DNA from 3 places in the Thioalkalivibrio versutus genome. Region 2 is predicted to be linked to each of the others. Evidence: predicted binding sites of a transcription regulator. Region 2 holds the regulator's gene; each other region holds the start of a gene.
The links. The regulator sigma-54, encoded in region 2, starts transcription at its own class of promoters, with help from an activator protein. The targets are predictions, from matches to a motif close to TGGCANGNTNCNTGCTT.
Positions count from the first base shown of each region.

Region 1: a site for sigma-54 is predicted at 1,422-1,438, ahead of TVD_RS08110 (CmpA/NrtA family ABC transporter substrate-binding protein). Genes of this name have one in related genera too.
Region 3: a site for sigma-54 is predicted at 941-957, ahead of glnL (nitrogen regulation protein NR(II)). Genes of this name have one in related genera too.

Region 1 covers NZ_CP011367.1:1,740,631-1,742,894, forward strand. The annotation lists gene TVD_RS08105 (sigma-54 interaction domain-containing protein) at 1-1,311, shown strand, start outside; gene TVD_RS08110 (CmpA/NrtA family ABC transporter substrate-binding protein) at 1,500-2,264, shown strand, end outside.
Region 2 covers NZ_CP011367.1:399,034-401,297, reverse strand. The annotation lists gene lptB (LPS export ABC transporter ATP-binding protein) at 1-226, shown strand, start outside; gene TVD_RS01880 (RNA polymerase factor sigma-54) at 315-1,799, shown strand; gene hpf (ribosome hibernation-promoting factor, HPF/YfiA family) at 1,816-2,154, shown strand; gene TVD_RS01870 (PTS sugar transporter subunit IIA) at 2,158-2,264, shown strand, end outside.
Region 3 covers NZ_CP011367.1:2,795,874-2,798,137, forward strand. The annotation lists gene glnL (nitrogen regulation protein NR(II)) at 1-929, opposite strand, end outside; gene TVD_RS12995 (DUF4124 domain-containing protein) at 1,118-1,765, opposite strand; gene TVD_RS13000 (hypothetical protein) at 1,867-2,264, opposite strand, start outside.

The DNA of each region.
Region 1 (2,264 bases), 1.3 Mb from region 2:
GAATACCTCGCGCGCGCCATTGACCGTTCCACCCTGCCGCAGGAGACCGTCGCCTACATCGCCGTGCCCATCGTCCAGGACGAACACGCCATCGGCGTGCTGGGTGTGCACCGGCTGCGACGCCGCTCGCGCCAGTTCCAGGACGACCTGAACCTGCTGCGGGTGATCGCGAGCATGATCGGCCAGGTGCTGCGCATCCACCAGCTGATCGCCGAGCGCACCGCCGAGCTGGTCTCGGAGAACCGCTACCTCAAGAGCGCCCTGGATACCCAGGGCGGGCAGTACGGCATCCTCGGCGAAAGCCCGGCCCTGCGGCACGTCCTCAAGCAGGTCCACCGCATTGCGGATACCCAGGCCACCGTCCTGATCACCGGGGCCTCCGGGACTGGCAAGGAGAAGATCGCGCGCATGGTCCACCGGATCAGCCAGCGCAATGCAAAGCCGTTCATCTCCATCAACTGCGCCGCCATCCCGGCCGACCTGCTGGAATCCGAACTGTTTGGCCACGAAAAGGGGGCCTTCACCGGCGCGTCCAGCGCCAAGACCGGCAAGATCGCCCTGGCCGACGGCGGCACGCTGTTTCTGGACGAGATCGGCGACATGCCGGAGGCTCTCCAGTCCAAAATCCTGCGTGTGCTGCAGGAACGGGTGGTCCAGCCCATTGGCGGCAACCGCGATCTCCCGGTGGACGTACGCATCATCGCCGCAACCCACCAGAACCTGCAGGCCGCGGTGAACGCCGGGAACTTCCGGCTCGACCTGTTCTACCGCCTGAACGTGATCCCGCTGCACATGCCGGCCCTGCGCGACCGTGCCAGCGACATCCGCCTGCTCACCCGCCACTTCCTCGACCGCTACACCCACCTGCACGGCTGGAACGTGGTCGTCGACGAAGGCGTGCTGGAACGCCTGGAGGCCTTCGACTGGCCCGGCAACATCCGCCAGCTGGAGAACGTGCTGGAGCGCGCCGTGCTGCTATCCACGGATGGCCGCATCGGCACGCCGCTGATCGACGAGATCCTGCACGAGGAATCCCGCATCAGCCCGTTCGAGGGCGAGCGGCACGGCCTCCGCGACGAGCATGCACCGGCACCATCGCGGCACAACGAGCCCCGAACCCTGCCCTCTTCCGGCGCGTCCTGCACCAGCGCGGTGCGCCCATATCAGCGCGTGCACGCCACCGAGGCGGAGCGCCTGAAGCGCGCGATCGAGCAAACCGGGGGCAACAAGACCCGCGCCGCGATGGACCTGGGCCTGACCCCGCGGCAATTGCGCTATCGCCTGAAAAAGCTCGGCATAGAAACCACTTAGGCCCACCGCTCAGACACCAGCGGACCTTTTGTCCCCTTCGTCGACAATGTCGACGAAGGGTCCGATCTCCCGGCACTCGCGCGCCGCCCTGGCGGCCCATTCCCCACGCTTGGCATGGCACCTGCAATGACCCTCGACATGCGCGGCAAAGATGCCCGCATCGATTCGACCCACGAGGAGAGCCGACCATGCCGACCAAGAGTCTTCACGATCCCTTTGACGCCAACGCCGACCTGCGCCACGGCTCCAGCTGCCGCCACGGGCACACCGGTCCCGGCAGCTGCAGCTGCTTCGACACCGCGTCCCCGGACCTGGAAGAGAAACTGGAACGACACGCCACCCATGAGCCCGTACAGGCCGATGCCCACGCCACCGGCGAGGACCTGAGCGACGAGGCCATGGTCGATCGCGCGGTGGAGAGCGCCATCGTCCGCGGCATGTTCGGCCACAACGAGATCAACCGCCGCCGCTTCCTGCAGATGATCGGGGGCGGCACGGTGGCCGCCGCCCTGGGCTCCATCCTGCCGCTGGACAAGGTCAAGGCCGCAATCAAGGACGGCGGGCCGCTGGAAAAGACCAAGCTGCGCGTCGGCTTCGTCCCGATCACCTGCGCCACGCCGATCATCATGGCCCACCCCATGGGCTTCTACGAGCGCCACGGCCTGGATGTCGACGTGATCAAGACCGCCGGCTGGGCGGTGGCCCGCGACATGTCGCTGTCCGGTGAGTACGACGCCTCGCACATGCTCTCGCCGATGCCGCTGTCGATGACCCTGGGCTCCGGCTCCTCGCGCGAGCACTACATCATGCCGGCGGTTGAGAACATCAACGGCCAGGCCATCACCCTGCACAACAAGCACAAGGACAAGCGCGATCCCAAGGACTGGAAGGGCTTCACCTTCGCCGTGCCCTTCGAGTACTCCATGCACAACTTCCTGCTGCGTTACTACGTC
Region 2 (2,264 bases):
GGTGGATCCGATCTCGGTCGGCGACATCCAGGACGTGATTCGGCATCTCGCCCAGCGCGGCATCGGCGTACTGATCTCCGATCACAACGTGCGCGAGACCCTCGGCATCTGCCACAGGGCCTATATTCTAAGCGAAGGCCGCCTGCTGGCCGCCGGGACACCGGACGAGCTGCTGGCCGATCCCCAGGTGCGCCGGGTCTATCTCGGCGAGAACTTCCGCCTGTGAAAGCGCCCCATATGCGGCCCGGTCGGTGCACAAACCACAAGGCAGGCTTTAAGATTCCATCAATGCCCACCCTCGCCCCGCATACCCGATGCTGAAACCCGGCCTGAATCTGCAGCTGGGTCAGACGCTGACCATGACCCCGCAACTGCAGCAGGCGATCCGCCTGTTGCAGCTGTCCACGCTCGAGCTCCAGGTGGAGATCCAGCAGGCGCTGGAGAGCAACCCCATGCTCGAACAGGTCGAGGACGAAGATGCCGAGGCCGACACCGAGCGCCTGAACCAGGACGGCGAGCTGGTGGAAGGCGATCGCATGGAGGCCACCACTACCAGCGACGACGTGATCCCCGAGGAACTGACGACCGACAGCCGCTGGGACGACATCTACGAGCCGGCCCCGACGCCCAACAAGGGCGTGGATGACCGCGACCCGCTGGAAAACACCAGCGACGACGACGGTGAGGGCCTGCAGGATCACCTGCTGTGGCAGCTGCATCTGAGCCATCTGACACCGCGCGACCAGCGCATCGGGGCGGCCCTGATCGACGCCATCAGCCCCGACGGCTATCTCGAGGGTGACCTGGAAACCCTGGCCGAGACCATCAGCCGAGGCGAGGATGAAACCGTCGGCGTCGACGAAGTCGAGGCAGTGCTCCACTGGATTCAGCAGTGCGACCCGCTGGGGGTCGGCGCGCGCAACCTGCGGGAGTGCCTGGAGATCCAGCTACGCGAACTGGCCCCGGATGCCCCGGCCCGCGAGGCCGCACGGGCGATCCTGGAACACGGCATGGACAGCCTGGGCAAGCGCGACTACAAGGCCCTGCAGCGCCAGTCCGGCGTACGCGACCCGGACGAACTGGCCCGCGCACTGGACCTGATCCGCACCCTGAACCCGCGCCCCGGCGCACAGATCAGCTCCGCCACCTCGGAATACGTGGTCCCGGATGTCTACGTGCGCCATAGCGCCGAGGGCTGGCGCGTGGAGCTGAATCCGGAGATCGCACCGCGTATCCGCATCAACGACCTCTACGCCGGCATGGTGCGCCAGGTCTCGGATGCCCGCGACAGCGCCTTTATGCGCGATCAGCTGCAGGAGGCACGCTGGTTCCTGAAGAGCCTGCACAGCCGCAACGACACCCTGCTGCGGGTCGCCGAGGCGATCGTCCACCGCCAGCAGGGCTTTCTCGAGCATGGCGACGTCGCGATGCAGCCATTGATCCTGCGCGACATTGCCGAGACCCTGGAGATGCACGAATCGACCATCTCGCGGGTTACCACGCAGAAATACATGCACACCCCGCGCGGGGTCTTCGAGTTCAAGTATTTCTTCTCCAGCCATGTCGGCACGAACGATGGCGGCGAGTGTTCCGCCACCGCCATCCGTGCCATGATTCGCGAATTGATTGGCGACGAACCCCCGAACAAGCCGCTCAGCGATGCCCGGCTCGCCCAGGTCCTGTCGGACCGGGGCATCAACGTAGCGCGCCGCACCGTGGCCAAGTACCGCGAGGCGATGCACATCCCTTCATCCAGCGAACGCCGGCAGATGGCCTCGATGCCCACCGGCAGCAAGTAACCAAGGAGTCCTGACCATGCAGATCAACCTGACCGGCCACCACGTGGACATCACCGACGCCCTGCGCGACTACGTCAACGAGAAGTTCGCGAAGCTGGAGCGCCACTTCGACAAGGTCATCGACGTCCACGTCGTGCTGACCCACGAGAAGACCCGGAATCAGCACAACCAGGCCGAAGCCAATCTCCAGGTCAGCGGCAATCACATCCACGCCGAGGCCTCTCACGAGGACATGTATGCCGCGATCGACGCGCTGATCGACAAAGTCGACCGTCAGCTGATCAAGCACAAGGAAAAGGTCAAGGACCACCACCGCGCCGAAGGTGCCCAGCGCAACCGCGAGCAGGCCTCCTGATCCATGACGATTGCCGAGTTGATCACCTCCGAGCGCATTGGCCTGCAACCCGAGTGCTCCAGCCAGAAACGGGCACTGGAGGCCCTGGCGGACCTCCTCGCCGGCGGAGG
Region 3 (2,264 bases), 570 kb from region 2:
AAAAAGATGCGTTCGCGGATCTCCTCCGGGATGCCGGGGCCGTTGTCGCGCACACTCAGTTTGGCCACCAGCCGGTGGCGCTTCCCGGAGATCGTGTACTGGCGCAGGATCCGCGAGCTCAGGGTGATCTGCCCCCCGTCTTCCAGTGCATGCACCGCGTTCTGCACCAGGTTGAGGATGGCCTGCACCAGCATGTCGCGATCGGCCTGCACGTCGGGAATACTGGGGTCGTAGTCGCCGCGGATCTTCAGCCCCAGCGGCAGTTGCACGCTGACCAGGCCTCGGACGTGCTCCAGGACCTCGTGCAGATTGACGGCCTCGCGCCGCGGCATGTTATTCGGCCCCAGCATGCGGTCGACCAGGCTGCGCAGGCGGTCCGCCTCGCGGATGATGATCTGGGTGTATTCCTTGAGGCCCGAGTCGTCCAGCTCGCTGGCGAGCAACTGCGCCGCGCCGCGCAGCCCGCCCAGCGGGTTCTTGATCTCGTGGGCCAGCCCGCGCGTCACTGCACGGGTGATCGCCTGCTGCTTCTGCAACTGTTCCTCGCGGCTGATGCGCTCGTGGCGATCGATGGCGTTCAGTTCGAACAGCAGCTGGCCTGGCCGCTCGCCGGCGGCGTGCAGTGGCGTGATGATCACGTCGGCCAGGAAGCTGTCGGCTCGGAGGGGCTCCATCTGACGGGCACGCAGCGTGATCGGCTGATCCAGGGTCAGCGCCGAACGCAGGCGGTTGGCCAGATTCCGGTCCAGCTTGAGCCATTGCCCCAGTCCGTGACCGACGATGCGTTCGCGGCTAAGCCCGAGCAGGACCTCGGCCGCACTGTTCAGGCTCAGCAGGCGCAGTTCCGCATCGGTCACCAGCACGGCCGTGGAGAGGTCGTCCCACCAGGGCGGGGTGGTCATACCGGGATTGGCAGCGGGCGTAGTCATCGAAAGGCCTCAAGCAGGAATCGCGCCAAGCGAAAATCGCCGGGCGGGACGCTGAAGCCGAGGGCTGCGTCACACCAGGAGCCTGGCCGCCGACACCCTTGAAACCGAAACGCCCCAGAGTGGTGCAATAATAGCACCAATCTGGGGCGTCTACCGCACCACTTCGGTGCGCTATGCGAGTGCCGGCGTCAATTCGGGCCAGGCGTCACCGGCTGCGGCGCCCGGGGAGCCTGCGGTGCCTGCGGTGCTCCGCCCGACGGAAACTGCTGGGGCCGTTGCTGCTGTTGCTGACTGCGCGGGATGGCCATGCGCAGCACGTTGAACTCGATGGTATCGCTGGCGCCCAGTTCCTGACCCGACTCGTCCACGACCCGCGCCTGCAGGGTATAGGCACCGCGGTTCAGGCCCTGGAAGGTCGCGCTCGTCGAGGCCCCCTCGCCGGCAGCCTCCCCGTCCAGCAACCAGACCACACGGTGACCGGCATCAGCGTCAAGCGCCGGTTCAATCTCGAGCTCCGCGGTCACATTGCCATCGTTCGCCCGCACGCCCTCGCCATCCCCCGGCCGCGCGATAGCGACCCGCTGGTAGGCACCCTCCGCTTCGGGCTGACCGCGCGGGCGCACGGGGCGCTCGAGGATCTCACGCGCGCCCTCCAGCGGCACGCCCCGCATCGGCTCACGCACATCGACCGATTCGCTACGGCTCCCCTCGGGGGGGCGGTCGCCGAAGTGGACATTGCCTTGATCGTCGGTCCAGCGATAGACGTCGGCACTCAGGAGCGCAGGGGCGAGAAGGGCGGCCAGGGGCAGCGCCAGCCAAACAGCGATTCGGAACATGGGCTTTCCTCCTTGGAAGGCACGGATCCACGACCCCGCCTCGTTGTGTTTGCGAACGACCGGACCAGGCACCCCGCACGTCATGCGGGCCGGCTGGGCCATCAAGCCGCGGCGCGAACCCAGACACCCTGCAAGCGAGCCGCTTCTACCTGAAGGGCCGCCAGCCGTTCGCGCTCGGCGCGCCCATCGACCCCGGCCTCCAGTGCGGCGAGCCAGTCGTCCAGCGCAGCCAGGCGCAGCAGGGTCGGCGCCGCCCCTCGCTCGATGGCGGTCAACGGCCGCCGCCCGTTATATCCGGACAGCAACGCCCGGTAGCCCTCGGCATCCGGCCGCCCCGCGTCATCCACGGCGACCGCCAGGGCGAGCCGTGCGACCTGCCAGAAGGCCGGCACCGGCGCGGGCGGGAGGACCAAATCGGCCAGGCCGGCGCCCTCCGGATAGATGCGGACCGTCTGCCAGACGCTTCCCGCCAGCGGCAGGTCCTCGAAACGGTACAGCC